4 regions of the Erwinia sp. GW821-FHT03D09 genome follow, and region 3 is predicted to be linked to each of the others. Evidence: riboswitches for the same ligand, from Rfam matches in the RefSeq annotation. Region 3 holds a riboswitch; each other region holds the start of a gene.

Region 1 (2,199 bases), on a different contig from region 3:
CCCCCTGCATCGGTGACAGCACTTCAATCTTGCTGCCTTCGCTAATTGGCGTCGCGTCATACAGCCCACGCGGGACAAAATCGCCGTTCAGCGCGCAGACCACGCAGCTGCGGTCAATCTGCTGTTCGTTAAGCAGCGCCGTCAGGGTAGCGGCCTGGGTTTCGGTCGCCTGACCGTTCAGTAAAATGTGCATCAGCGCGTCTCCTGCGACAGCTGTTGGATAAGATTTTGCGCCATGATCGGTGCCAGCAGAAAGCCGTGCCGGTACATGCCGTTAACGTGGAAGGTGCCGTCGCGATAGCGGATATCCGGCAGGTTATTCGGGTAAGAGGGGCGCAGGCCGCTGCCGGTTTCAATCACCCGCGCTTCGACCAGCGCCGGGTCGATGGTGTACGCCGCGCTCAGCAGTTCCATCAGCGCGCGGGCGCTGATCGGGCTGGCGTCGTTGCTTTCCACCATGGTGGCACCGAGCATAAAACGCCCTTCGCTGCGCGGCACCAGGTAGCAGGGAAAGCGCGGATGCAGCAGGCGGATCGGTCGTGAAAACTGCACCTCATCGCCTTGCAGGATCAGCATCTCACCGCGCACGGCGCGCAGTTCCGGCAGCAGCGGCGCGGCATGAATACCCCGGCAGTCGATAATTTTGCCCGTTGGTTTACCGTGGCGGATCTCCACGCCCGCGGCCAGCAGCTTCTGCCGCAGCTCCTGCATCGCCTTGCGCGGATCGAGGTGCCCTTCGCTGGGGAAAAACAGCCCGCGAGCAAAGCGCCCGGCCAGGCGATCTTCCACGCTGCCCGGGTCCACCCACTGATGGCCCTGGGTCATTTTGGCAAAGCGATTCAGCTCCATGCTGTCACGCGGCGGCGCGATCACCAGCGTACCCTGACGTTCCACGCCGCTGACGTGCGCCTGCCACCAGTCGGCGGAGCCCTGCCCCAGCCTGACCACCTCTTCCGGTGCGCCTTCGCCCTCGCAGAACGGCGCGAGCATACCGCCCGCGTAGTGCGACGCGGGGCAATGTTCTTCAGAGGTGATGATTTCCAGCTTTTCTCCGGCGTCGGCCAGCGCGGTCGCCACGCACAGCCCGGTCACGCCCGAACCCAGGATCGACCAGTGGCTCACAATGTCGCCTCGGCGGAATGTTCAGGGAGAGTTGTTACGAACGTCATACCGGCCTCTCAGATAACCAAGAAGACCCGCGATAATGAGAAGGGAGAGTATCGGCGTTCGGCGGCTGCGATCTGCCCGATAAGGAGTGCGGCGAAGCGGCATTCCAGGTCTTCCTACGCCAGTATCAACTGGGTCAGGTTCTAAGGGTCGCTGAGCCGCGATAAATCGCAATCAGCCTCTCAGTCTCTTCGGCGAGACTCCCCTGACAGAGACTTTTTTATTGCATCCTGAGCGCAACCGCAAGCGTTTAGGTGGATTTATTTCGACGGCCGTTTTCGCCAGATGAAAATAAAGTGCCGGATTCGGCATTTTGCAAAGTGCGGGGCAGGCAACACAATTGCCCGATGCTGAAGGATTTTTCAGTGCGCCTCTCCCACATCAGGTCTGAACGGATGGACACCATGACAAAACCGGCCATATCGCATATCGCTTTCCTTACTCCCGGGAACTACCCGGATCGCGCCCCGCTACAGGGGCCGGAAGAAACCCTGCAGCTGTTCGAGCTGGGTGAATCGCTGGGCTACAACGGTGCCTGGGTGCGTCAGCGCCATCTGGAGCACGGGATCTCTTCGGCGAGCACGTTTCTTGCCGCCGCCACGCAGCGTACCCGGCATATCGAGCTGGGCACCACAGTGATCCAGATGGGCTATGAAAGCCCGTTTCGGCTGGCGGAAGATTTACTGACGGTGGACGTACTCGCGCGCGGGCGGCTGAACGTTGGCCTCAGCGCCGGCCAGCCGAACCACCTGGAGCTGATTGGCCCGGCGCTGTTCTCAGGCGACTGGCGGCAGGAGAATTTCTCCTACGATCGGGTCCGACGCGTGCGGGACAACCTCAGCGGCCGCTGGCTGGCGGATGAAAACACGCTGATCGCCTCGCCGGGCAACCAGCAGCGCCTGGTTAACGACCCGATCCTGCGCGAAGTGGATGAACTGCGGCTGGAGTTACCCTATGAATTTACCGCCGACCAGTACCGCCAGATTATCAGCGACTTCGCCACACTGATTGCCCCCGAGCTGGGCTGGCACC
Region 2 (2,199 bases), on a different contig from region 3:
CAGACCGTCACCGAGTGAGAGGGAAACATCATAGGCGGCACAGATTTCACAAATCTCGCGGAAATGCAGATAGAGGAAGCTTTCTTTGTGGTGCGACAGGCACCACTTCGCCATGATCGACCCGCCGCGCGAAACAATACCAGTCAATCTTTTGGCGGTCATCGGTACATAACGCAACAACACGCCGGCATGAATAGTAAAATAATCAACACCTTGCTCCGCCTGCTCCAGCAGCGTATCGCGGAAAATCTCCCAGTTAAGATCTTCTGCCACGCCATTCACCTTCTCCAGCGCCTGGTAGATCGGCACGGTGCCGATCGGTACCGGGCTGTTTCGCAAGATCCATTCACGTGTTTCATGGATATAGCTGCCGGTGGAAAGATCCATCACCGTGTCGGCACCCCAGCGAGCAGACCACACCAGTTTTTCAACTTCCTCCTCAATCGAAGAGCTGACCGCGGAGTTGCCGATATTGGCGTTGATCTTCACCAGGAAGTTACGCCCAATGATCATCGGTTCCGATTCCGGATGGTTAATATTGGCCGGAATGATCGCCCGTCCGGCGGCGACTTCCTGGCGCACAAACTCTGCGCTAATATTTTCCGGCAGGCTGGCACCGAAGCTGTTGCCCGGGTGCTGTTGCAGAAGAATTTCACCGCGAATGCGCTCGCGGCCCATATTTTCACGTATCGCAATATATTCCATTTCCGGGGTGATGACACCCAGGCGCGCGTAATGCATCTGAGTAACGCAGCGACCTGCCAGTGCGCGTCGTGGACGAGGAGGATTATCGAAACGCAGATGATCCAGTCCTTCATCAGCCAGCCGCTGCTGGGTGTAGACTGAGCTGAGTTCAGCAATTTCTTCCGTATCGGCACGCTGGTGAATCCATGTGCTGCGCAGCTTGTCGATACCGCGATGCACATCGATAGCGGCTGCCGGATCGCCGTAGGGGCCTGCGGTGTCATAGACCGGCACCGGTTCATTCTCTTCTAATAGCGGATTGTCTTTATTGCCGCCGATAACGGTTGGGCTTAGCTGGATTTCACGCATCGGTACGCGGATATCGTCCCGGGACCCGATCAGATAAATACGTTTTGAATTGGGGAAGGCCGTGCCCTGCAGAGAATCGATAAACTGCTGAGCTTCAGCGCGCTGCTCACGGCGATTAGTTTTTTTCTCAACGAGAAGTTTTTCAACGGTAGACATAGCAAATTCCTGAAATATTAGGGAAAGTTGCTTGCCTGGAGGCGGGAGTAATTTGAACGATGAGAAACATTTTATTTCGCATCATCGCAGACGATTTTACTCTTGTTCCCTTCGCAGGTGTTAACCTGAACAGGTTCCGCGGATCCCGAATTAACGGTCTCAGCCCCGTGGGGCACTCCGACAAGAAATACTCTCTGATTTTCACACTTGGGTGCCAGAAAATCAGTTTGAAGTCAGAACAAAACGTTTTTTGCTCAAACTAAATAGCCTCTTCAGCATAAAGGGGCTAATTGGAAACTACAAGTAATTCACAATCTGATAACGAATCAGGCGGAAGGAGCAAGAGGCGCTACATCTTTAGTTATATGATTTTCAGCAACTTTTTCCAGGGCCAGCTTAATAAATTTATCCTCCAGCACGAAGCGTTCAGCCAGCGCCTCGCCGACCAGAGAAAGCGTTTGCTGGAAATCTACTGCATCATCTGTTTCGATGGACTTTTCCAGATATGTATCATAAATCTGCATAATGTGGTCGGTATTGGCGCGTAAAGAGGGATAAATCAGTGCCGCCTGCGCCAGCTGTTCCGTTCCTTCAAGCTCTTTGATGAAACGTTCGTAGGCCGTGAAATGGCCCGCTGAGAGATAGTCCACCAGATTCTGGCAAAAATTATCCAGTGCATTTTCATCGAGCGCCGTCAACGATTCCTTGTTAGGCTTTAAACCAGCCATTTGATAATAGGCAATCAGCAGCTGCTTACGGGCATGTAAACAGAAATCGACCAGTTCACTACAGCCGCTAACGCGTGCGGTCAGGTTTTCTAACTGGTTAAGCATGTTCATCTCCGTGAGTTTTATTTTTAATGCCTGACCTCAAACCAGTCTTTGAGCTGAGGATGATAAGCAAGTTATGGAACGTCAAATATCAAGCGTAGACACTGGCTGGTGGGTTGTCAGCCACGAACATAAAATTTGGTTACCAAAAGGCGAAATT
Region 3 (2,199 bases):
CGCTGCGGCGATCGGAAACCCATCTGGCCCGCCAGATTTTCAGTGGTCTGGCGCGAATAAATGAGGAAAATGGGGAAGTGGAACCGGATATCGCCCATCACTGGCAACAGCTTAGCCCGTTACACTGGCGCTTCTTTCTGCGTCCGGCCATTCGTTTCCACCATGGTCGCGAGCTGGACATGGAAGACGTGATCGCCAGCCTGCAGCGCTTAAAAGAGCAGCCGCTGTTTAGCCACTTTGAACACATTGAATCCAACAGTCCGTGGATGCTGGACATCCACCTCAAACATACCGACAGCTGGCTTCCGTGGCTGCTGGCCAGCGTCAACGCGATGATCCTGCCAAAAGAGTGGCCGTTTATGCGCAACTTCGCCCGTCAGCCGTCGGGAACCGGTCCCTATGCCGTCGAGCACAACCAGCAGAGCCAGCTGCGTATCAGCGCCTTCGATGACTACTTTGGCTATCGCGCACTGATCGACGAGGTCAATATCTGGGTCCTGCCCGAGATCAGCGACGAGCTGGTTTACTCCGGCGTGAAGCTGCAAAGTCATGATACCGATGAGCAGCCGGAAGAGAGTCGCCTGGAGGAAGGCTGCTACTTTCTGCTGTTTGACCAGCGTTCCGAGCTGGGCCGGAACGAAGCTGTTCGCCGCTGGCTAAGTTCAATCTTCAACCCGATCGCCCTGCTTAACCACAGCGGGATTGCCTATCAGCGCTACTGGTTCCCGGCATGGGGCCTGCTGCCGCGCTGGCATCATCGCCATGATATGGAAATGAGCAACAAGCCAGAGGGGTTAGATTCGCTGACGATCACCTGGTACAGCGATCAGATTGAACACCAGGGCATCGCCAACGCCCTGGGCCCTGTTCTTGCCGCGCACGGTGTGGCGCTGATAACCCAGGAACTGGATTATGAAAGCTGGCATCAGGGTAACGCCGAGAGCGATATCTGGCTGGGTAGCGCCAACTTTACGCTGCCGCTGGAGTTCTCCCTGTTCTCGCTACTGTATGAAGTTCCGCTGATGCATCACTGCATTCCCATCGACTGGCAGCAGGATGCGCAGCAGTGGCGGGAGCAGAAGCTTCCGCTGGCCGACTGGAGTAAACAGCTAATCGACAATCATTACCTGCATCCGCTGTTTCACCACTGGCTGCAGCTGCATGGCCAGCGCAGCATGCGCGGGGTGAGAATGAATACCCTGGGCTGGTTCGATTTCAAATCCGCCTGGTTTGCACCGCCGGATGAGTCATGAGTGCTTTCGTTAGCGGAACGATCTCACTAGAATAGGCCGTTCTCAACGGGGTGCGATATACCCTGCTGCGCGGTAGCAGGGTATATCGCTGAGAGAAAACCCGTCGAACCTGATCCGGCTCATACCGGCGTAGGGATTTGAGAGTGCTGTTTACTCAGATCCTTTGCGCATCTTCTTTTCAAGGAACGCAAAGTGTTAAAAAAAATCTTACCTCTGCTGGTGCTGTTCTCGCTGCCCGTCGCAGCGAAAGACGCGCTGACCGTCTATACCTACGACTCGTTCTCCGCCGACTGGGGCCCCGGCCCGGCAATCAAAAAAGCTTTTGAAGCGCAGTGTAACTGCGAGCTGAAGTTTGTTGCGTTGGCCGATGGCGTATCGTTACTCAACCGCCTGCGAATGGAAGGAAAAAACAGCCAGGCCGACGTCGTTCTGGGGCTGGACAATAACCTGCTGGATGCGGCAGAAAAAACCGGCCTGTTCGCCGCCAGCCAGGTCAATACCGAAAGCAGCAACGTGCCCGGCGGCTGGAAAAATAGCACCTTCGTGCCCTACGACTACGGTTGGTTCGCCTTCGTTTACGACAAAACCCGCCTGCAAAATCCGCCAAAAAGCCTGAAAGAGCTGGTCGAGAGCGACCGCCCAATCAAAGTGATCTACGAAGATCCGCGCACCAGCACGCCGGGCCTGGGTCTGCTGCTGTGGATGCAGAAGGTGTATGGTGAGCAGGCACCGGCAGCCTGGCAGAAACTGGCTCAGAAAACCGTCACCGTCACCAAAGGCTGGAGTGAAGCCTACGGCCTGTTCCTCAAAGGTGAAAGCGATATGGTGCTGAGCTACACCACGTCCCCTGCTTACCATCTCATCGAAGAGAAGAAAGACCAGTACGCCGCTGCCAACTTCAGCGAAGGCCATTACCTGCAGGTGGAAGTGGCCGGTCAGCTGAAAG
Region 4 (2,199 bases), on a different contig from region 3:
TAACGGCATCAATTACGCGGGTGATTTTGACAAGCTAATAGAAGATGCTCGTGAAGGAAAACTGGACCGTATCTACATCGCTATGAGCATGAAAGATGAGTCCAAAATTAAAGATATTGTCAAACGCTTAACGGATACGACCTGCTCTGTTTTACTGATACCGGACGTTTTCACTTTTAATATTCTTCAGTCTCGTACTGAGGAGATCAATGGTGTGCCGGTGGTCCCATTATTTGATACGCCTCTTAGCGGTATCAATATGGTATTCAAGCGTCTTGAAGACATCATTGTGTCATCGATTATTCTGCTGTTTATCTCGCTGCCGTTGATTGTTATTGCCTGTGCTGTGAAGATGAGTTCTCCTGGCCCGGTTATCTTCCGCCAGATTCGTTATGGCATGGACGGTAAACCGATTATGGTCTGGAAGTTCCGAACCATGTCAGTGATGGAGAATGGTGCTAAAGTCACCCAGGCCAAGCAAAATGATCCTCGCGTGACCAAACTCGGTAAGTTTTTACGCAATACTTCACTGGATGAGCTGCCGCAGTTCTTTAACGTGCTTTTTGGTCAGATGTCCGTAGTGGGGCCGCGCCCACATGCCGTTGCGCACAATGAACAGTATCGTTCGCTAATTGAAGGCTATATGCTGCGCCACAAAGTTAAACCAGGGATTACAGGTTTGGCCCAGATTAACGGCTTCCGTGGTGAAACAGATACCTTGGAAAAAATGCAAAAGCGCGTTGACTTCGACCTGATCTATATTCGTGGTTGGAGTATTTGGTTAGATCTGAAAATTATATTCCTGACTTTTTTTAAAGGCTTTGTTAATAAAGCTGCGTATTGATTTTAGACATTCTTTAAAGAATGTGTTGGACATGATGTTAAGACGAGTAAAAAATCCGCCATGCGGTTTTTTTACTTTATAATCCTTATGCTTGATTTCGCCAATCCCTTTGCATATTCTTTCCGTCGAAACAAATGACTCGGGGTGCCCGTCCTTTTCTTTGAGGATACGGCTGAGAAAAACCCGCATAACCTGAACTGGATAATGCCAGCGGAGGGAAGTCAGATGCCTCCAACCGGCATCGCCTTCTTGATCGCCGGTTGGGAGTATAAATGAGCCAACCCCTTCCCCTCAGCCACCACGATGTGGCGCACTCTCTGGCGCTGTTCCGCCAGCAATCCCCCCTTATTCACTGCATGACCAATGATGTAGTACAGACCTTTACGGCCAACGTTCTGCTGGCGCTGGGTGCATCGCCGGCGATGGTGATCGATGCCGAAGAGGCCGCGCAGTTCAGTGCGGTAGCCAGCGCGCTGCTGGTCAATGTCGGCACGCTGACGCGCTCGCGCAGCGCGGCGATGCTGGCGGCGGTGGAGTCAGCAAACCGTGCAGGGCGCAGCTGGTCGCTGGACCCGGTAGCGGTCGGTGCGTTAGCGTTCCGTACTGAATTCTGTCATCAGCTGCTGAATCATCAACCTGCCGCCATTCGCGGTAATGCCTCAGAGATTATGGCGCTGGCAAAAGAAGCGGTATCCGGCCGCGGGGTGGATTCTCAGCATCAGTCCGATGCCGCGATCCCGGCCGCGCACAAGCTCGCTTTGCAGAGCGGGGCGGTTGTGGCGGTCACCGGAGAAGTGGACTTTATTACTGACGGTCAGCGTACTCTCAGTGTCAGCGGCGGTTCACCGTTGATGATGCGTGTGGTCGGTACCGGCTGCGCGCTGTCGGCGGTGGTGGCGGGGTTTGCTTCGCTGCCCGGCGATCGTCTGACCCACGTTGCCAGCGCCTGCCGTGTGGTATCGCTGGCCGGCGAGCGTGCCGCCGCGATCGCATCAGGACCGGGGAGCTTTATCCCTGCCTTCCTGGATGCGCTCTATTTATTGACCCCGGAGGAACTGGCATGAAGCGAATTAATGCACTGACCATTGCCGGTACCGATCCCAGCGGCGGAGCGGGTATCCAGGCGGATCTGAAAGCGTTCTCGGCGCTGGGCGCTTACGGCACCAGCGTGATCACCGCGCTGGTTGCGCAGAACACCCGGGGCGTGCAGTCGGTTTATCGTATTGAGCCGGATTTCGTTGGCGCGCAGCTGGATTCAGTGCTGTCGGATGTACGTATCGATGCGATCAAAATCGGTATGCTGGCGGAATCCGACATTGTGGAAGTCGTAGCCGAGCGTTTGCAGGCAGCGACCA

What was found. Region 3 has a riboswitch for thiamine pyrophosphate ahead of thiB (thiamine ABC transporter substrate binding subunit). Riboswitches for the same ligand answer to the same signal wherever they lie in the genome.
Region 1: it holds a riboswitch for thiamine pyrophosphate, as region 3 does, so the genes downstream of both, AC07U6_RS18960 (FAD-dependent oxidoreductase) here and thiB (thiamine ABC transporter substrate binding subunit) in region 3, are expected to answer to the same signal.
Region 2: it holds a riboswitch for thiamine pyrophosphate, as region 3 does, so the genes downstream of both, thiC (phosphomethylpyrimidine synthase ThiC) here and thiB (thiamine ABC transporter substrate binding subunit) in region 3, are expected to answer to the same signal.
Region 4: it holds a riboswitch for thiamine pyrophosphate, as region 3 does, so the genes downstream of both, thiM (hydroxyethylthiazole kinase) here and thiB (thiamine ABC transporter substrate binding subunit) in region 3, are expected to answer to the same signal.

Annotation. Positions count from the first base shown of each region.
Region 1 covers NZ_JBWKUK010000021.1:34,672-36,870, reverse strand. The annotation lists gene thiS (sulfur carrier protein ThiS) at 1-193, opposite strand, end outside; gene AC07U6_RS18960 (FAD-dependent oxidoreductase) at 193-1,122, opposite strand; TPP riboswitch at 1,264-1,384, opposite strand; gene AC07U6_RS18955 (LLM class flavin-dependent oxidoreductase) at 1,572-2,199, shown strand, end outside.
Region 2 covers NZ_JBWKUK010000028.1:9,029-11,227, reverse strand. The annotation lists gene thiC (phosphomethylpyrimidine synthase ThiC) at 1-1,209, opposite strand, end outside; TPP riboswitch at 1,299-1,399, opposite strand; gene rsd (sigma D regulator) at 1,536-2,042, opposite strand; gene nudC (NAD(+) diphosphatase) at 2,116-2,199, shown strand, end outside.
Region 3 covers NZ_JBWKUK010000005.1:102,224-104,422, reverse strand. The annotation lists gene sgrR (HTH-type transcriptional regulator SgrR) at 1-1,253, shown strand, start outside; TPP riboswitch at 1,290-1,407, shown strand; gene thiB (thiamine ABC transporter substrate binding subunit) at 1,446-2,199, shown strand, end outside.
Region 4 covers NZ_JBWKUK010000003.1:242,973-245,171, forward strand. The annotation lists gene wcaJ (undecaprenyl-phosphate glucose phosphotransferase) at 1-844, shown strand, start outside; TPP riboswitch at 975-1,080, shown strand; gene thiM (hydroxyethylthiazole kinase) at 1,117-1,908, shown strand; gene thiD (bifunctional hydroxymethylpyrimidine kinase/phosphomethylpyrimidine kinase) at 1,905-2,199, shown strand, end outside.